2 regions of the Rhizobium sp. CBN3 genome follow, and region 1 is predicted to be linked to the other one. Evidence: riboswitches for the same ligand, from Rfam matches in the RefSeq annotation. Region 1 holds a riboswitch; the other holds the start of a gene.
The links. A riboswitch is a leader RNA that binds a small molecule or an ion and turns the genes downstream of it on or off. The one in region 1 is predicted to bind FMN.

Region 1 (10,213 bases):
GAGCTCACCTGGCAGGAGCTCCTGCTCTGCGAGAAGAAGGTGAAACGGACAGGCCGCATTGCCGGCCATGATTTCTGCACCGGCAACACGGTCAAACCGATCGTCTACGGTGTCGTCGAGGCGGTTACGAAATTCTGCAAGGATTATGGCTGGCAATTCGAATTCCTGACGGTCGAATCGCACGCGCATTTTTCCTATTGCCTGAAGCGCCTCTGATCAGCTCACGCCTTGCCGGAATATTGATCGTCGCTGACCTTTTCCATCCAGTCGACATGACTGCCGTCCAATGCCTCGTGAATGGCAATATGCGTCATCGCCGTGTCCGGGCCGGCGCCGTGCCAGTGTTTTTCGCCCGGCGCAAACCAGACGGTGTCGCCGGCACGGATCTCGCGAATCTCCCCGCCCCAGCTCTGGGCAAGGCCCTTGCCCGAGGTGACGATCAGCGACTGGCCGAGCGGATGCGTGTGCCAGGCCGTGCGGGCTCCGGGTTCGAAGGTGACGGAGGTTGCCTTCACCCTTGCCGGCGCCGGCGGCTCGATCAGCGGATCCTGGCGAACGGCGCCGGTAAAATAGTCGGCGGCCGGTTTCGTCGAGGGGCGAAAGCCGGCGGGTTTAATCTCCATGATCGTTCCTTTCCATCCAATAGCGTTGAAGCCTTGTCTCCGGACGATATTTGATCGAGGCGACGGATCAAGACCGGATCGGCAATTGCCGCACAGTTGCCCGCCTGATAGGCCATTGTCTTTCATAACCTAGGGAGATGTTCATGAAACACCATGCTTTCGGCCGCATGCCCTTCACCATCACCAATGTCGGCTTCGGCGCCTGGCAGATCGGCGGCTCCTGGGGCGACATCAGCGAGGAGGATGGGCGGGCGGCGCTGAACGCCGCGCTCGACGCCGGTATGACGTTCATCGACACGGCGGATGTCTACGGCGACGGCCGCTCGGAAAAGATCATTGCCGATGTCTTGAAGACACGCGGCGGCGAGCGCCCGATGGTCGCGACCAAGGCTGGCCGTCGCCTCAACCCGCATGTGGCGGAAGGTTATACCAAGGCCAATCTCGAAGGCTTCATCGACCGCAGCCTGGAGAATCTTGCGGTCGATAGTCTCGACCTCGTGCAGCTGCACTGCCCGCCGCGCGAGGTGCTTTACCAGCCTGAGGTCTTCGAGAGCCTGGACACGCTGCAGAAGGCCGGCAAGATCAAGGGCTATGGCGTCAGCGTCGAAAAGGTCGAGGACGGGCTGAAGGCGATCGAATATCCCGGCGTCGTCAGCATCCAGATCATCTACAACATCTTCCGCCAACGCCCCGACCATCTGTTCTTCGCCGAGGCGCGCCGCAGGAACGTGGCGATCATCGCCCGCGTGCCGCTCGCAAGCGGCCTTCTCTCCGGCAAGATCAGCCGCGAGACGCAGTTTGCCAGCGACGACCACCGCAATTTCAACCGCCACGGCGAAGCTTTCGATGTCGGCGAGACCTTTGCGGGCGTACCCTTCGAGGTCGGGCTGCAGGCGGTCGAGGAAGTACGCAAGCTGGTGCCGGCCGGCGCCACCATGGCCGCCTTGGCGCTGCGCTGGATCCTGATGAGCGATGCGGTCACCGTCGTCATCCCCGGCGCCCGCAATGCCGAACAGGCGAGAGCCAACGCGGCTGCCGCCGACCTTGCGCCGCTTTCAGCGGATGTCATGGCGACGACGCGTGAAATCTACGAGCGGCTGATCGCGCCGCATGTGCATCAGCGCTGGTAAGTCCTGATGGACCGTTCAAGCCCGGCTGGCCGCTTGGCCGGGCCTGAGACATCATCCCAAGAAGGACCGGATCAGACCGTCACGACAATCTTGCCGAACTGCTCGTTCGATTCCAAGAAGCGGTGCGCCTCGACGATCTGCTCGAAAGGGAATGTCCTTGATATGACAGGCTCCAGCGCGCCGGACGCGAGCCCTTCGAAAATAAAGGTCTTTGCAGCCTGCAGCCGCGCCGGATCGCGGAGGATCTCATGGACGAGATAACCGCGTAGCGTCAGGCCTTTGCCGAGCACCGCAGAAAGCGGAAACGGCGTCGGCTCCTGATTCAATCCGCCATATTCGATGAGAATGCCGCCCGATGACATTGCCGCGCTCAGCGGTTCGAAGATGGGGCCGGCGACGGCATCGAAGACGACCCGCACGCCATCCCGGCCGGCGACGGCCTTCAGCTTCGTTTCCAGATCTTCCTCCTGTGAAGCGAGGACATGCGCAGCACCGGCATCGTGCAATGCCTTACGCTTTACGGAGGTCCTGGTAATCGCGATCGGCGTCGCACCGACCTTGTTGGCAATCTGGATCGCAGCAAGTCCCACGCTGCTCGAGGCAGCGGTAACGGCGACGAAATCACCTTTGCTCAACCCGGCAGTGTCGATGAGTGCGCCGTAGGCCGTCAAAAACGGCATCCAGACGGCAGCGGCCGCCTCCCAGGACAGCGTCGGCGGATGCCTGACGACAAATTCGGCGGGAAAAGTTATGAGTTCCCCATAAGCCGGCCACTGGACCATAGAGATGGGCGGGATGATGCTAACGCGGTCGCCCGGCATAAAACCATCCACCCCCTCGCCCACCGCCTCGACGATACCGGCCGCTTCGAGGCCGAGGCCCGAGGGCAGCGGCGCAGTTTCGATATAGACGCCTGACCGCAACAAAGCTTCAGCGCGATTGATGCCCAGCGCCTTGACACGGATCTGAACCAACCCCGACTGGGGCGCGGGAATCACTACATTCTCGATGCGGAGAACCTCGGGACCGCCAAGCTCATGAAAGCGGATTACGCGTGGCATTCGATATCAACCCCAAAATGATTGAACCGAATGATCTATGCCAAGCCGCCTCCAGAAGATAAATTGGCCCGCAGGTAAGACAGAAGAAACCAAGAGTTTGCAATATGGATCGTCTCACCAGCATGGCCGTCTTCGTGAAGGCCGTCGATCTGGGCTCATTCGCAGCGGCCGCCGCGGCCCTTGGCCTGTCCGGACCGATGGTCGGCAAGCATATCCGCTTTCTCGAGGAGCGCCTGGGTGTGAGCCTCATCAACCGGACGACGCGGCGCCAGAGCCTGACGGATTTCGGACGCGCCTATTACGAGCGCTGCCGGATGATCCTTGCGGAGACCGAGGCTGCGGATGCGCTTGCAGTCGATCATCTTTCCGAACCCTGCGGAAGGCTGCGCGTCACCATGCCCGTTCATTTCGGTCGGCGCTGCGTGGTCCCGATCCTAATCGAACTCGCTCAGCGGCATCCGAACCTCGAACTTGATCTATCGCTCAGCGATCCTGTCGTCGACCTCGCGGAGGGCGGCTACGATCTCGCGATCCGCACCGGCGAGTTGGAGGATAGATCGGGCGTCATTGCACGCCGTGTCGCGCGCCAGCGCATGGTGGTCTGCGCCTCGCCGGCCTATCTCGATGACCACGGCAGACCTGAGCAGCTCAAGGATCTCGGCGGGCACGATGCTATCGTCTATGCCCGCTCCGCCCGGTTCCGTCCGTGGCTTTTTCCACGCGGCGAAGAGCCACCGATTGAAATCAGGCCCAAGAGCCGTTTGAGGCTCGATGATCTCGATGCCATTGCCGATGCGGCAACGGCAGGCATGGGGCTCGCTTGGCTGCCCTCCTGGCTTATCCGGGACCGTGTGCAGGCAGGGATGCTGGTGGTGGTGCTGCCGGACGAGCCGGAATTCCCGTATGATTGTCATGCGCTGTGGCTACAGACATCGCACCTGCCGCTCAGGACTCGTCTTGCGGTCGACGCATTGGCGGCTGCCTTGCCCAAATTCATGACGTAGGCCATCGGCCGTTCAGGGGCGAATCGGCCAAAGAAAAAGGCCGGGAGCAAAACCCGGCCTTTAAGTATGATGGGAACGCGAACTCCGTTCGTGGCGGTCAAGTTGACCGGGAAGAACAGGGTTTCCCCGGACGAGTCGCTCATACCGTCATTATCGGTGACAGCGTAAGGCTTGCCCGATGCGTCGAAGGCGAAGCCTTCGAGCTTGTCGAGCACATAGCCGTTGGTCGCCGTCTTCAGTTCGCCGAGGAAATCGTGCGCTTCGGTCTTCTTCGCAACCGGCAGTTCGCCCCCGAGCTTGGCCGGCATCTGCGGGATCTTCCCGTCATTGACGTTTTCATCGCGCTCGTTTTCGGGCGCGATGGCACCAAACGTCTTTTCCTTGTTGAGGGCGGTGGAATCCGGCTGGCCGCCGAGATCGCAGGTGTTCTCGATCTTCGTCGTCGCCACGTCGACGATTGCGAGGCGGCCGGAGGGCTTGGCCTTGCTTTCGGAGGTATTGACGGCAACCAGCGCCTTGCCGGCGCTCGAGGTGACCGATGTCGGCTCGCCATCCATCATCAGCGCGCCGGCGGCTTTCGGGGCCTTGGCGCTGGTGATGTCGATGAAGCCGATCGCACCGAGCGGGCTGTCGCTATAGATCAGGGTGTTGCCGTCGTCGGTCGCGGTGATGATTTCTGCAGATGTCACCGACAGCTTGTCCTTGTCACCAGGCAGGTTCTGGGCGACCCGGGAAGGAGGCGATGCGGTTGAAGACCGGCTCGGCCGCAGCGGGAAAGGCAACAGATGCGAGAAGCACGGCAGCAAGCGCTGCCTTGCGGGATGAAATTGTCATGGAGACCCCCAATGTCGAAAGATCGAACAGAGGGGTTTTGCGGGACTGCCATGACAGAGACATGACAGCCGGCAAGATTTCAGAGGGTCGGCGTCAGGCTGCCTGCCTTTCCCGCCGCATCTCATTCCTCATGATGAAGAGCGATGCGGAAAGAATGAGTGCAGCGCCCAACCACAGATAGCCGGCGGGCGCATAACCGAAGAACAGCCAACCGGCGAGAACGTTGAGCGGCAGCTTCAGATCATCGAAGGGCTGGACATAGGCGGCGTCGGCGCTGGCATAGGCAAGGGTCAGTAGATATTGCGCCACGACCGTCAGGAGGCCCGCCAGGAGGAAGAGCGCGAGTGTCGTGCCTGTCGGCACTGCGAAGCCCGCGGCAAGCGCCAGACCGCCGTTGATCGGCGTCAGCAGCACCAACAGCCAGACGGTGATGGTCTCCGGCCTCTCGATACCGGTCAGGCTCTTGGTGATGAGCGACGAGGCACCCCAGAGCAGCGCCGAGAGTACCGGCAGGAGCGCTGCCCAAGTGAAGCTGTCCGACCATGGCTGGAGGATGATCATCGCGCCGGCAAAGCCGACACCGGTCGCTGCCCAGCGGGCCGGGCCGACGCGCTCACCGAGGAACAGGCGGGCGCCGAGAATGATGAAGAAGGGTGAGGTCATGACCAGCGCGATCGCCTGCCAGATCGGCACTGAGGCAAGACCGGAAACCCAGGCCTCGACACCAAGCGCGGCAAAGACGACGCGCACGACGTGCCGCCAGGGATAGTCCGTACGCATAGCCGCAAGGCCGGATTTGCGCAGGATGGGCAAGGAGAAAAGGAAGGCGAAGGCATATTGCCAGAAGGCTGCGGAGGCTGGCGGAAAGGCGAGCTTCATGGTCAGCCATTGGGTGACGACGTTGAGCAGCGAGAAGGCGACGCCTCCAAGCACCATGAAAACGGCGCCGGCAATGGCGCGAGATCGCGAGACTGCAAGGGAATTCTGATTCATGTCTTTCATCCGAATAGGGACCAACACAAATCAGGACGCATGAGCGACGATACGCGGAGGCGGGCAGTCCCCTGCCAGCTTGCGGTCATGCTCATTCTCTTTCATCCGGACTATACCGTCGGCTCCGGAATCGCACCGGATCTGCTGACCCCTCCCCGCCAAAGCTTCGGAAGGCGCTCGCGGGCTCGGGCAGCAGCCCTTACCGCCGGTGGGGACTTTCACCCCGCCCTGAGAACAGAATCGTTCGTAAAACAAAGCGCTGCCTGCGGCAAGCGGCAAAACAAAAGGGGTCCGGCAGTGCCGAACCCCTCGAAATCCTGCTCAGCCGTTCTCGTTTACGGCCGGCGGAAGATCAAATCAGCCGTTGACGGCGTCCTTCAGGCCCTTGCCGGGCGTGAACTTCGGCACGTTGCGAGCCGGGATATCGACTTCAGCGCCGGTCGACGGGTTACGGCCCTTCGTTGCAGCGCGATGAGAAACGGTGAAGCTGCCGAAACCAGCGAGGCGGATGTCGCCCTTGTTCTTGAGTTCGGCCTGGACAACGTCAAAAACCGCGTCAACAGCGGAAGCCGCGTCAGACTTCGTCAGCCCTGCCTTTTCGGCGACTGCGGACACGAGTTCATTCTTGTTCATGTTTCCACCCCTTTCTAAATGGTATGAAACGACTCAAATCTAAGCTAGGCGCAGATTAGGTTTCATCAGGCCCGCCGGGAACCCAAAAGCCCTGCAAATCAAGGAAAAGCAAGCGTCTCCATGACGTTTTCACAAAAAAGGCTGGCGTTTCCGCCAGCCTTTTCGCGTCTTTTGCGCCAATAGGGCACAAATGTGGCAAATGCCACTCAATGCGCTATGGTTGCGCCCGTGTCGTCGAGGCCTTCGACCGATGTGATGACAGGCGTTTCCACCGTGCCATCCCACTCGATCGGCTCCGGCCGGCGGATCAGCGCGTGCTTGATCACCTCGCCCATCCGGGAGACCGGGATGATCTCCATGCTGTTCTTCACATTGTCCGGAATCTCCGCCAGATCCTTGGCGTTTTCCTCCGGAATCAGCACCTTCTTGATGCCGCCGCGAAGCGCTGCCAGCAGCTTTTCCTTGAGACCGCCGATCGGCAGCACCCGGCCGCGAAGGGTGATTTCACCGGTCATGGCCACATGCTTGTTCACCGGGATGCCGGTCATGATCGAAACGATGGCGGTTGCCATGGCGACACCGGCCGACGGGCCATCCTTCGGCGTCGCACCTTCCGGCACGTGCACGTGGATGTCGTTCTTTTCGAACATCGGCGGTTCGATGCCGAAATCGACAGCGCGCGAGCGGACATAAGAGGCCGCCGCCGAGATCGATTCCTTCATGACGTCCTTCAGATTGCCGGTAACCGTCATGCGGCCCTTGCCCGGCATCATCACGCCTTCGATGGTCAGCAGTTCGCCGCCGACTTCCGTCCAGGCAAGACCGGTCACGACGCCGACCTGATCCTCGCCCTCGGCTTCGCCATGGCGGAAGCGCGGGACGCCGAGATAGTCGGCGATGTTGGCGGCCGTCACGTGAACGGACTTCGTCTTGCCCTTGATGATCTCGGTGACCGCCTTGCGGGCGAGCTTCATCAATTCGCGTTCGAAGCTGCGGACACCGGCCTCGCGGGTGTACTGCTGGCTGATCGCCATCAGGGCGTCGTCGCTGACCGAGAATTCTTCCGGCTGCAACGCATGTTCCTTGATAGCTTTCGGCAGCAGGTGCCGCTTGGCGATCTCACGCTTCTCGTCCTCGGTGTAGCCGGCGATACGGATGATTTCCATGCGGTCCATCAAAGGCGCAGGAATGTTCAGCGTATTCGCCGTCGTGATGAACATCACATCCGACAGGTCGTATTCGACTTCCAGATAGTGGTCCATGAAGGTCGAGTTCTGCGCCGGATCGAGCACTTCGAGCAGGGCCGAAGACGGATCGCCGCGGAAATCCATGCCCATCTTGTCGATTTCGTCGAGCAGGAAGAGCGGGTTGGACTTCTTCGCCTTCTTCATCGACTGGATGACCTTGCCGGGCATCGAGCCGATATAGGTGCGGCGGTGACCGCGGATTTCGGCTTCGTCGCGAACGCCGCCGAGCGCCATGCGGACATACTCGCGGCCGGTCGCCTTGGCGATCGACTGGGCGAGCGAGGTCTTGCCGACGCCCGGAGGGCCGACGAGGCAGAGAATCGGGCCCTTGATCTTGGTGGCGCGGGCCTGCACGGCGAGATATTCGACAATGCGCTCCTTGACCTTGTCGAGACCGAAGTGATCGGCCTCGAGGATCTTCTCGGCATTGTTGAGGTCGGCCTTGATCTTCGACTTCTTGCCCCACGGGATACCGAGCAGCCAATCCAGATAATTGCGCACGACGGTGGCTTCGGCCGACATCGGGCTCATCTGGCGCAGCTTCTTCAGCTCCGCCTCGGCCTTTTCACGGGCCTCCTTGGACAGCTTGGTCTTGGAGATGCGCTCTTCCAGTTCGCTCATCTCGTCGCGGCCTTCCTCGCCGTCGCCGAGCTCCTTCTGGATCGCCTTCATCTGCTCATTGAGATAGTATTCGCGCTGGGTCTTCTCCATCTGGCGCTTGACGCGCGAGCGGATGCGCTTTTCGACCTGCAGGACCGAAATCTCGCCTTCCATGAAGCCGAGGGCCTTTTCGAGACGCTGCTTGACGCTGGTCGTCTCCAGCATCTCCTGCTTCTCGGTGATCTTGATCGACAGATGCGAGGCGACCGTATCGGCGAGCTTGGAATAGTCGTCGATCTGGCTGGCGGCGCCGACCACTTCGGGCGAAATTTTCTTGTTGAGCTTCACATAGCTTTCGAATTCGGAAACGACCGAGCGCGACAAGGCTTCCAGTTCGACCGGATCGTCATGCGGCTCCTCGAGCACATGGCCGAGCGCCTCATAGAAATCCTCACGGCTCGTATAGGTGTCGATCTCGGCGCGGGCGCGGCCTTCGACCAGAACCTTGACGGTGCCGTCAGGCAGCTTCAGCAGCTGCAGCACGTTTGCCACGGTGCCGACATTATGGATCGCCGAAGGGTCCGGATCATCGTCGCTGGCGTTGATCTGCGTCACCAGCATGATCTGCTTGTCCGAGCCCATGACCTCTTCGAGCGCACGGATCGACTTTTCCCGTCCGACAAACAGCGGCACGATCATATGCGGGAAAACCACGATGTCACGCAAAGGCAGAACAGGGTAGGCAGTGCTGCTCGCTACAGACGTTTTCTTCGTCATTTTTTATCCTTTCCATCGTCCCGTTGCCGGGCTCTCTGCACGGCCGCTTGGGATCGGCCGGCACTCTCACTTGGCCTACAAGTGGAGGTTCTGACTACGCTTTTCAAGCCACGCTAACGCCCGCGTTCCCCGGATATGACAGCTTCGTTACAACGGAACACCCGCACTATGAAGCGCGTGGCTGGACCGGCGCTTACCACTTCCGACCCTGCTAAATACAACGCCAGCAATACACTCACGGAATCACTGCATCATTACCAAGCACCGCCCCTTGCGCAACATCGGCAAGGGCAAGCTCCAGTTCCCACCACCAAAATACTAACAGCGCCTCGGATGGTTTTTCAAATAGAAAGGGGCTCGCCCATGGCAAGCCCCTTAAAATAATGGTGTGAAAACCATGAGATTACGCGGAAGCGTTGGCTTTTTCTTCCTGACGATCGGCATAGATGTAGAGCGGACGAGCCGAGCCGCGCACCACTTCCTCCGAGATGACGACCTCGCGCACGCCTTCCAGCGTCGGCAGTTCGAACATCGTATCGAGCAGGATCTTTTCCATGATCGAACGAAGGCCGCGGGCGCCGGTCTTGCGCACGATCGCCTTGCGGGCGATTTCGCGCAGCGCATCTTCGTGGAAGGTCAGCTCCACATCTTCCATCTCGAACAGCCGCTGATACTGCTTGATCAGCGCGTTCTTCGGCTCGGACAGGATCTGGATCAGCGCGTCCTCATCGAGGTCCTCGAGCGTCGCCAGAACCGGCAGACGGCCGATGAACTCGGGAATGAGGCCGAACTTGACCAGATCTTCCGGCTCCAGTTCGCGCAGGACTTCGCCGACGCGGCGGTCGTCCTGAGCCTTGACGGTCGCGCCGAAGCCGATCGAAGTCTTCTCGCCGCGGGCGGAGATGATCTTGTCGAGGCCGGCGAAGGCGCCGCCGCAGATGAACAGGATGTTCGTCGTGTCGACCTGCAGGAATTCCTGCTGCGGGTGCTTGCGGCCGCCCTGCGGCGGAACGGAAGCGACCGTGCCTTCCATGATCTTCAAGAGCGCTTGCTGCACGCCCTCGCCCGAGACGTCGCGGGTGATCGACGGATTGTCGGACTTGCGCGAAATCTTGTCGACTTCGTCGATGTAGACGATGCCGCGCTGCGCGCGTTCGACATTGTAGTCGGCCGCCTGCAGGAGCTTCAGAATGATGTTTTCGACATCCTCGCCGACGTAACCGGCCTCGGTCAGCGTCGTCGCATCCGCCATGGTGAAGGGAACGTCGATGATGCGGGCGAGCGTCTGGGCCAGATAGGTCTTGCCGCAGC
Region 2 (10,213 bases), on a different contig from region 1:
GCGTTTCTCGTGTTCGCCGTGGGCCTGGGCGGCGCGGCGGAGTGCCGCCGCAAGGTCGCTCGATGTCGAGAAGGCCGTCTCATCGGCGTCAATGCGGCCGGGGAGGCGGGTGGTGACTTCCTGGAACAGCCAGCCATTGCCGTCGGGATCCTTGAACGAGGCAAAGGAACGGTAGCTGCGGTGCTCGGGGTCGCGGCCGGCGATGCGCAGGCGCCCGAAGAGATAGGGTTCGTCCTTGCCGGCATAGACGCCCGATGCGTCGTGGAAGGCCGCGCTCACCTCAACGCCGCGGGCGATGAGATCGCGCCGCGCGGCCTCGATGTCGGAGACGATAAGGTAGAGGCCCTGCGCGGAGCCGGGGGCGGCGGCCGTGACGTTCCTGCCGAAGATGATGGCGCAGCCGGAGCCCGGCGGGGTGAACTGGATCACCCGGAAATCGGCATCATTGGCAAAGTCGGCGTCGAGCCTCCAGCCCAGGCCGTCATAGAAACGTTTGGCGCGGTCGACGTCGGAAACGGGGATGACGACCACTTCGAGCTTGGTGTCGACCGGTCGCGTTCTCGCGGATTCGGTGGGGGTTTCACCGCGCATTGCATTGCTCATCTTCAGCTCCCTTAGGGTTTGGACGCATTAAGAATGGCGATACATGTCGGGTCGAGTGGACCACAACGCGGTAAGGGCGTCGAATCAATTATTCTGTCGGTGCAGAAGAGGCGGCGGGCCGATCCCGCCGCCTGTCTCGCGCAGGCTGCTAAAGCGCGTCACGATCTTTCAGATGCTCTCTTTGCGCTTTAGGTGTTTGTTTTCGCGCATGTCGTTGCCCGCGAAACCGCTGCACACTTTTGCGCGACCTGCTTCAGGCCGCAAGAGCGGCGCGCGTCTTGCCGATCATCAGGGCGGCGCGTGCCGCCTCGCGGCCCTTCTCGACGAAATGGGCGCGATAGATCTGCGTGTGATGCTCGGTTTCCTGATAGTGATGCGGCGTCAGCGAAACGGATAGCACCGGCACGCCCGTATCCATGCCGGCACGCATCAGGCCATCGACGACGGCCTGGGCCACGAATTCGTGGCGGTAGATCCCGCCGTCGACGACGAAGGCGGCGGCGATGACGGCGGCATAACGTCCGGTCGCGGCAAGATCGCGCGAGAACAGCGGCATTTCGAAAGCGCCGGGGACGTCGAATACGTCGATCTGCTCGGCGGGGACAAGCTGTTGGAAGCCTTCAAGCGCACGGTCGACGATATCGGCGTGCCAGCCGGCTTTGACGAAGGCATAACGGGTGGGTGTCATGGTAATCTCCTTTGGCGTACAGACACGTCACCCAAGGCGATCACGAGCATCCGCAGCCAGCCCCGGAGGGCAGCAGCAGCGCACGTTCTCTTTCATCCGGACTATAACCGTCGGCTCAGGCATCTCACCTGATCTGCTGACCCTTCCGAGGAAGGCGCTCGCGGGCTCGCAATCGAAACTGCATACCGCCGGTAGGGACTTTCACCCCGCCCTGAGAACGGCGCGGACAATAGGGGCAAGGCGGCGGGCTGGCAATAGGGTAAGATGGTTTCGTCGGTGAGTGCGGGTTGCAACCCCAAGAGAGCCTCATCCTGAGGGGCCCCGCAGGGGCCTCGAAGGACGAGGCGGATGCGCCGGCGTTGATCGATGCAAGGAGCGGCGTTGGAGCGCGTCCTTTGAGGCTCCGCCCTGCGGGCTGCGCGCCTCAGAATGAGGGGGTCGGAGGTTGCCGCGCCGAGGCCGATGAGGGTCTCACGCTAAGGGCGCGTTGCTGGATGCCCGCCCTTGCTAGGCGCATCCTCACGCCTACATGCTTCGCTGAGGGCACTCACGTCAAAACAGCAGGATGTGTCGTTCCCCCGAACCGGGGCCGCAACCATTGGAGAGAGACATGCCAGAATCTTTCGTCGTGCGTCGCGAGGCGCATCTTGCGGCGCCGCCGGCGGCGGTGTTTGCGCTGATGACCGATCCGGAGAAGATCCTGCGCTGGATGGGGACGGAGGCCGAGGTCGAGCCGGAGCCCGGCGGGCTCTATCTCGTCAACGTCACCGGCGCCCGCTTTGCGCGCGGCTCGTTTCGCGAGGTGGTGCCGGTGCATCGGCTTGCCTACAGCTTCGGCTGGGACGGCAGCGAGGTGGTGCCGCCGGGATCGAGTCTGGTCGAGATCGACCTGATCGAGCAGGGAGGCGGGACGCTTTTGCGGCTCACCCATAGCGGCCTGCCGAGTGCGGAGCAATGCGCCGGCCATGAGGAAGGCTGGGCGCATTATCTCGGACGGCTCACCGAGGTCGCCGCCGGGCGGAACCCCGGTCCAGATCCATTTTACGGCAGGAGATGAACGGTTTTCGGCAGGCGGCGGCATGTTCCTCAAGCGCTTGACGCTGCGGGAAGAACCGTCCGCCGCGGTCAAAAAGTGCTGCATTTTTCGCTCGTAAACATGAACGTGCAGTTCATCTCCAGTTCAATTTGGCGGTCCTAAGGTGATTGCGGCTGGATGAAATGGAGTTTTCGATGAAGGCACTTTCTATCGCGGCTGCCTTGCTCGCTGGCAGCCTCTCGATCGGCACAGCTCAGGCGATGCCGATCGGGGCAATCAAGGTTGAGAGCACTGTCACAAAGGTCGACTACGCCTGTGGTCGCGGCTGGCACCTGACCCGCTGGGGCGAATGCCGGCGCAACTGGCGCCGCCCGCCGCCTGTAGCTTTCTATGGCGGTCCGCCCCGTTGGGGCTGGGAGCGGCGTCATCGCGATTGGGATGGCCCGCGCTGGCGCTATGAGCGGCGCTGGGACCGCGAACGCCGCTGGCGGGACGACTACTAAAAGCCTTTGACAGAGGCAGACGAACGAGGGCCGGTGCGACGTTTCGCCCGGCCTCTATCTGTTGAAATAACGACGGCGCTCAGATGCGGCTGACGAGCCAGTGCTTTCCGTCGATCAGCTCTTCGAGCTCGGCCGGATCCTTGACGCCGAATTCGAACCATTCGACGAGTTCCTTCGCCTTCCGCTTGCTTTCCTCGGCCGTAAACTCAATCCCATAGCGCGCGCACCACCGCCGAAGTATCGACGTCAGCAGCGTCATGTCATTCCCGTCAAGCGGGTCTTTCGGCCAATATGTCGTGCCCATCGCAACCCCTCAATCGCTAATGACAAGCTGGCACATAATCGAATCAATGTCGCGCAATTTAAAAGTGTTTATTCGGTTGTTCTCCACCGTGGTGAATGGTTTTCCACAGAGTTGTTGGACGGTGGGGTTGACAGGGTTGTGGAGGGACTCGGCGGGAGCAAGTGCCGATAGGAAATCCCCCGGACGCCAGAGGTGTCCTCAGTTTGCCGACAAAGTCTCCTCCGTCATGCTCGGCCTTGTGCCGAGTATCTGACCAGGGCAATTGTTTGAGACGAAAACCATTTATTTTCAAGCCCTTAATTGAATCGTCGCATATCCTCGACGCAAGGCCGAGGATGACGTCGCGGGTTTTGGTTGCCAACAAGGCGGAGACTGGAGACCTCCTCAGGGGCCGCGGGAGTGTCCGTGGGCGGATGTCCCGGGGTTGCCCACGTCCTGTTGCAATGCCAATGTTAACCCATGGATCTGCCTCCCTCTCTCGCCTGGCTGATTGACGAGGCTGCGGCTTCGCCCGGTCCCGAACGGTTTCTGGCCGAGCTCGGGCGCCGGCTGCTGGCCGATGGTCTGGCGCTTTCCGGTGGTGCGCTGACACTTTCGGTGCCGCATCCGATCATCGCACGACGTACCTGGCTGTGGCGGGCCGAAACCGGAACCGTCATCGAGGCGCTGGGTTTTGCCGCCGCACCTCAAAGCGATGCCGGGCGCGAATGGCTGGCCGGGCTCGGGCCGGTTTGGGAGGAGAGGATTGGAGCTTCGCGGGACCGCGCCGTGCTCGGCTGGGCGGGCATCGGCAAGGAGGCAGGGGCGGGCGAATTCTCTGATGATGAAGCCGCGCGGCTGCAGGAGGTCGCACGTTTTGCCGCCGCGCCGCTCGCAGCCCTTGCGGCGCGGGAGGCGCGGGCGGCACTGCTTGAAGCCTATCTCGGCCGGCGCAGTGCGGCCCGGGTTCAGTCGGGTGCGCTTGCCCGCGGCACCGGCGAAACCATCCGCGCCGCTCTTCTCTGCGCCGATTTGCGGGATTTCACCGCACTTTCCCAGGTGACGGAGCCACAGGCGATGATATCAGCGCTCGACGCTTATTTCGACCGCGTCGCCGGCGCCGTGCATGCCTTCGGCGGCGAGGTATTGAAATTCATCGGCGACGGCGTGCTGGCGATCTTTCCCGTCACCGCCGCTTCCGATAATGGGGCCGGAGCTGATCGGGAGGCCTGCGAGGCGGCGCTTCGGGCTGTCGCCGCCTGCCGCGCCGGCATGGTCCATCTCGACCAGATGCGCCGGGCGCAGGGGCTGGCGCCGCTGCCCTTCGGTGCGGCGCTGCATTTCGGCGAAATCCTCTGGGGCAATATCGGCGCCGCCGACCGGCTTGATTTCACTGCCATCGGCCCGGCGGTCAATCTGGTCAGCCGGCTGGAAGGGCTCTGCAAGCGGCTCGGTTACAACGTGTTGATCTCGGGCGCCGTGGCGGCGAATACCGAGGCCGCGCTGACGCCGCTCGGCGAGCACGCCCTGCGCGGCATCGCCGAGCCCTGCACCGTCTTCACTTTGGCTGAGGATTGAGCCCTGAGATGGCGCTGCCCGAATGCGCCTGCCATGCCATGTTCGGCGCTCACAAGAATCATGATTGTTAATCGCTCGTCTGGCGCGCGATCATTCCTGGCCACTGCACCGGAGATCGTTTTCAAATATCCTTAGGAGAGAGTTTGCAAAGAAATCTTTGCAAAGATATGTCTGCGAATATATGATTGGATCATGAAAGAGCAGAACTCCGAACCTGCCGCAGATGCTGTTGCCTCGCGCACCGTCAGCCGTGTCGTGCCCGAACCGACCGCGCTTAAGGCGCTGGCCCACCCCGTCCGGCTGCGCCTGCTCGGCATGCTGAGGATCGACGGCCCCGCCACGGCGACGCAGCTCGCCGTTCGGCTCGGCCTGAACAGTGGCGCGACGAGCTATCATCTGCGCCAGCTCGCCCAATATGGCTTCATCGAGGAAGCGCCGCATGCCTCGCGACGCGACCGCTGGTGGCGTGCCAGCCACGAGCTGACCTCGGTTCCCCCGAGCGAAGCCGAAGGCGAGGCGCTCGATCTCGATATGGCCTTCAACCAGGCGGCCCTCTCGCTGCAGGTCGGCCAGATGCAGCAGGCGCTGGAGGAATATGCCGAGCTGCCGGCGGAATGGCGCAAGGCGACGGCGGCCGACGACATCATCATCCCGATGACGGCGAAACAAGCCGAGACCCTGACGAAGCGGCTGACCGACATCATCCTGGAAGCCATGCGGGCCGCCCCACCGCTGGGGGAGGCGGCGTCCCGGAATCCTGACATGGTTCCTTTCTATATCATGCTGCACGCTTTCCCCTATCCGGGCCGTCTGCCGCACCGCGTGCGGGAGGACGAGCCGTGAGAGAAGGCAAGCCTTTCCTGGCGCTTGCCGCCGCCGAGACGCTTTCGCTTTCCGGCACCCGGCTATCGACCATCGCCATTCCTTGGCTGATGCTGAGCGCCACAGGCAGCCCCGTGCTGACCGGGCTGACGGCGATGATGGAGATGCTGCCCTATGTGCTCGCCAAGGCGCTCGGCGGGCCGCTGATCGACCGCATCGGCGCCAAACGCATCGCCATCATCTGCGACACGGCCTCTGTCACCGCGGTCGGACTGGTGCCGCTTCTCGATCTCTTCGGTGTGCTGACCGTGCCGGTGCTGCTGCCCGTCGTTTTTGTCATGGGCGTGCTGCGAGGCCCCTCCGATGCCGCCAAGCAAGCGATGGTTCCCGATATCGCTGCGCTGGCAGTCGTGCCGCTCGAACGGGTGACCGGCGTCTCCAGCGCCATCGAACGGCTCGCCTCGACGGTGGGCGCTGCCGGCGCCGGCGCTTTGATCGGGCTGATAGGCCCGGGTCAGGCGCTCCTCGTCAACGCCGCCACCTTCGCCGCCGCAGCGCTGGTCGTCGCGACCGGCATACCCGGCATGCGGCGCGCTCCCGAGTTGCCCGCCGCGCTGGACGCTCGGCCGGGCGGGGTGCCTTCCTATATCGACGATCTCCGGGAAGGCTGGCGCTTTCTGCGCAGCGACGCCGTGCTCGTCAGCATTGTCTCCATGGTGGCGATCACCAATCTACTCGATCAGGCCTATCACGCCGTGCTGCTGCCCGTCTGGACGAAGAACGCCGGTCATGGGCCGGAGCTGCTCGGAGCGATGTTCGCCACCTTCTCCGGCGCCTCCATCGCGGGTGCGGCGATTGCCGCTGTTATCGGCGAGCGCATGCCGCGTCTGATCGTCTATACCGTGGCCTTCCTCCTGACCGGATTTCCGCGCTTCCTGGTGCTCGCGGTCGATGTGCCGCTTGGCTCCGTCTTTGCGACGCTCGCAATCGCAGGCTTTGCCTCCGGTTTCCTCAACCCCATTCTGTCGGCGGTGATCTTCGAGCGTATCCCCAAGCCGCTCACCGGGCGCGTCACCGCGATGAACACCGCCCTCTGTTTTGCTCTCATCCCCTTCGGCGGCCTCGTCGGCGGCGCGCTGATCAGTACGATCGGGCTTGGTTCAGCGATGCTTCTCTGCGGGCTCGCTTATCTCGCCGCCACCCTCTCTCCGCTGGCGCTCAAGAGCTTTCGCGGTTTTGACAAGGCCGTGGCGTAAGCCGCCCGCGCAGGCGCGTTCCTAGCCTTGTCCGATTTCTTCGATCATCAGATCGATGAAGCAGCGCACCCGCGGCTCCAGCACGCCTTTGTCGGGATAGAGCGCCACGATCTTCGTGTCGTCGGTTTCGAGGTCGGGCAGGACCTGCCGGAGTCGGCCGGCGGCCAAATCGCCGGCGGCAACGAAGTCCGGAAGAAGGGCGATGCCGAGGCCGGCCATGCAGGCGTCGCGAACGGCTTCACCGCTGTCGAACCTCAGGCGGCTGTGCCCCTGCGCCTTGATCCAGCCGCCGTGGCTGCGAAAGCGCCAGCCCTGGCTTTGGCCGCGGTTGGTGAAGAACAGGCAGTCATGGGCGGCGAGATCCTCTATATCAAGGGGGATGCCGCGTTCGGTGAGGTAGGAGGGCGAGGCGCAGAGCCGCGGCTTGTCACTGGTGATCACGCGTGTGACCAACCGGCTGTCGGCGGCCGACGACATCGCGCCAATCCCGATCGCCAGATCGAAGCCGTCCTCGAGGATGTCGGCCGGGCGATCGGTGAAGCTCACTTCGACCTGCACGTCGGGCCAGGTGCGAAGATATTTTTCGAGTAACGGGAGCATGACCAGCGGTCCGCAGACATCGGAAACGGCGAGCCTGAGAACGCCTCGCGGCACACCGCTTCGCCCCGCAATGCTCGCCTCCGCCTCGTCCACCGATGCCAGGATCTGCAGCCCCTGGTCATAGAACACTCGTCCTTCATCGGTCAGGCTGAGTGCCCTTGTCGTACGGTTGAGCAGGCGCGCGCCGAGCCGCTCCTCGAGGCGGGTGACGGCCTTTCCCGCCGCCGAACGGGAGAGGCCCATGGTCTGCCCGCCGGCGATAAAGCTTCCGGCATCGACGACGGCCATGAAGATCAGGATATCGTTCAGGTTCGTGCGCGGCATGAGGTAACTCGAGCGATTCGACTGCAGCCTTAAGTCGGTCGCGACGGGACCGATTCAAGGCTCGCATCATCAACGCCGACCGCGCCAGTTAGGTCCCGGGCGCATCGAAATGATGCCGGCCAACGACAGCTGCCGTTTCGCATCACCACCGCGCATATCGAAGGCTCGCGCCCAAGCCTCGCCGTCAGCGCCAGCCGAGCGCCGGAGCGACGTGAGCGAGGATCGCCTCGATGACGTGGGCATTGTAGGCGACGCCGAGCTGGTTGGGCACGGTGAGCAGCAGCGTGTCGGCCTCGGCAATCGCCTCGTCCTCTGCAAGCTGCTTGATGAGCACGTCAGGTTCGGCGGCATAGCTGCGGCCGAAGATCGCCCGGGTCTTCTCGTCGATGAAGCCGATCTTGTCGCCCTCGTCGTTGCCGTAGCCGAAATAGGCGCGGTCGCGGTCGTCGACCAGCGCGAAAATGCTGCGGCTGACCGAGATGCGTGGCTGGCGCGTGTGGCCGGCCGCCTTCCAGGCTTCGCGATAGGCGCGGATCTGGTCGGCCTGCTGGACGTGGAACGGCTCGCCGGTTTCGTCGTCCTTCAGCGTCGAGCTCTGCAGGTTCATGCCGAGCTTGGCGGCCCAGACGGCGGTGGCGTTGGAGCTCGCGCCCCACCAGATACGCTCGCGCAGGCCTTCCGAATGCGGCTCGAGACGCAGCAGGCCGGGCGGGTTCGGAAACATCGGCCGCGGGTTCGGTTTGGCAAAGCCTTCGCCGTGCAGCACTTCGAGGAAGACTTCGGCATGATGCCTGGCCATGTCGGCCTCGCTCTGACCTTCCGGTGGCGCATAGCCGAAATGACGCCAGCCGTCGATCACCTGTTCAGGCGAGCCGCGGCTGATGCCGAGTTGCAGCCGACCTCCGGCGATGAGATCGGCCGCACCCGCGTCCTCGGCCATATAGAGCGGGTTCTCGTAGCGCATGTCGATGACGGCGGTGCCGATCTCGATCCGGCTGGTCCTCGCGCCGACGGCTGATAGCAGCGGGAAGGGCGCGGCGAGCTGCCGGGCGAAATGGTGCACGCGGAAATAGGCGCCGTCGGCGCCGAGTTCCTCGGCCGCCACGGCAAGGTCGATCGACTGCAGCAGCGCATCGGCCGCCGAACGCGTCTGCGATTGAGGCGAGGGCGTCCAGTGCCCGAACGAGAGAAAACCGATCTTCTTCATGTCGCGCCTTTATCCGTTGCGTCATAGTGGATCGGTCATGGCATAGTTTCGGTGCGTAAGACAATCACAACCGGAGAGAACGGTGCGCTTGCCGGGGGGCGTTTGCTGGAGAAAGTTGCCGAGGCGTGCCGTGTGGTACCCCCCTCTGGCCTACCGGACATCTCCCCCACAAGGGCGGAGATCGGCAAGACGCAGGACCTCGTTCCCACTCGATCGTATCGCAGCACTGATGCGGCTGTTGTCTGGGGAAGCCATCGCGCCCAGCCGATCTCCCCACCTGTGGGGGAGATGGCCGGCAGGCCAGAGGGGGCAACCCAACTGCATAAACGGACTTGATAGGCGCCGAACCTTCATCTGCACCCCAGCCCCGGCCTGCCGGCAAGCCGCAGCCAGGGAGCCAGGTGAAAGGCGCTCATCAGCAGGTACATCGGCACCATCCCACTGATCGGCAAGGCATCCGGTGTAGTCATGCAGATCATATCGGCGCTGCCGGTTACGGCCGTCAGCAGCGCCATGATCGCAAATGTCGGGGCGGCGGCGAGAGACAGAAGATCGGCGGCGGCGAGAGCGGGCTTGACCGGCTCGCCGGCGGGTCCGTCAGCGGCGGCGAGCGACAGCCAACTGGCGGTGTCGAGGGAGGGGCTGACGTCGTCAGCCCGTTTCGAGGCGTGAGCGAAGAGCGCCATTGTTGTCACTCCTTGCCGTAGCGGTCGTGGTGGCGCCACCAGATGCCGGTTTCGTTGCGGCCCTTCGGGGCGCGGTCCAGCCATTGGTACATGCCCCAAAGCCCGTCGAGCCCGCGCGCATAGCTGGAATAGCTGTGGTAGACGCCGCCGTCGATGAGTTCGAAGGCGCTGACGCCGGGGCGGTCGCGGGTGTAGGTGGGAACGTCGGTGCCGGTCATCGAAGCGATCTGGACGATGGGTTCGTCGCTGCCGCGCGATTGCCATTCCGGCGCGGTCTTGCCCGCCGGGGGTTCGGGGGCGGGCGGTTCGCGACGGTAGTTGTATTCGATCTCGCCGAGACGCTGCTGCTCCGGGCTGAACCAGACGCTGAAATCGGCGTTGAAATCGCTGCCGGCCGAGGAGGCCCAGGGAAAGCTCCAATTCATGCGCCGCTTGAAGGCCTCAAGCTTTGCGAGCGGCGCGCGCGAGACCGCCCAGAAGGCGACGTCGTGATTTTCCAGGTGGACGAAGAAGCCGTTGAAGCCATCGGCGATCGAGGAGCAGGAGGGGCATCCGGCGCTGTAATCCGGCCCGAACATGAAGTGATAGATCAGGAGCTGCGAACGCCCGCCGAAGAGATCCTTCAGC

Region 2: linked by a shared signal. The riboswitch ahead of QWJ46_RS27900 (6,7-dimethyl-8-ribityllumazine synthase) and the one ahead of QWJ46_RS20620 (DMT family transporter) in region 1 are both predicted to bind FMN.

What each region holds. Positions count from the first base shown of each region.
Region 1 covers NZ_JAULSE010000014.1:10,415-20,627, reverse strand. The annotation lists gene QWJ46_RS20650 (class I SAM-dependent methyltransferase) at 1-216, shown strand, start outside; gene QWJ46_RS20645 (cupin domain-containing protein) at 222-623, opposite strand; gene QWJ46_RS20640 (aldo/keto reductase) at 767-1,753, shown strand; gene QWJ46_RS20635 (zinc-dependent alcohol dehydrogenase family protein) at 1,825-2,814, opposite strand; gene QWJ46_RS20630 (LysR family transcriptional regulator) at 2,919-3,818, shown strand; partial or broken gene QWJ46_RS20625 (alkaline phosphatase) at 4,094-4,652, opposite strand; gene QWJ46_RS20620 (DMT family transporter) at 4,746-5,645, opposite strand; FMN riboswitch at 5,735-5,885, opposite strand; gene hupB (DNA-binding protein HupB) at 6,003-6,278, opposite strand; gene lon (endopeptidase La) at 6,485-8,902, opposite strand; gene clpX (ATP-dependent Clp protease ATP-binding subunit ClpX) at 9,306-10,213, opposite strand, start outside.
Region 2 covers NZ_JAULSE010000030.1:31,732-41,944, forward strand. The annotation lists gene QWJ46_RS27895 (VOC family protein) at 1-603, opposite strand, end outside; gene QWJ46_RS27900 (6,7-dimethyl-8-ribityllumazine synthase) at 857-1,291, opposite strand; FMN riboswitch at 1,372-1,514, opposite strand; gene QWJ46_RS27905 (SRPBCC domain-containing protein) at 1,902-2,348, shown strand; gene QWJ46_RS27910 (hypothetical protein) at 2,522-2,830, shown strand; gene QWJ46_RS27915 (hypothetical protein) at 2,910-3,134, opposite strand; gene QWJ46_RS27920 (adenylate/guanylate cyclase domain-containing protein) at 3,594-4,691, shown strand; gene QWJ46_RS27925 (helix-turn-helix transcriptional regulator) at 4,884-5,534, shown strand; gene QWJ46_RS27930 (MFS transporter) at 5,531-6,769, shown strand; gene QWJ46_RS27935 (LysR family transcriptional regulator) at 6,791-7,693, opposite strand; gene QWJ46_RS27940 (LLM class flavin-dependent oxidoreductase) at 7,878-8,900, opposite strand; gene QWJ46_RS27945 (hypothetical protein) at 9,251-9,586, opposite strand; gene QWJ46_RS27950 (thioredoxin family protein) at 9,592-10,213, opposite strand, start outside.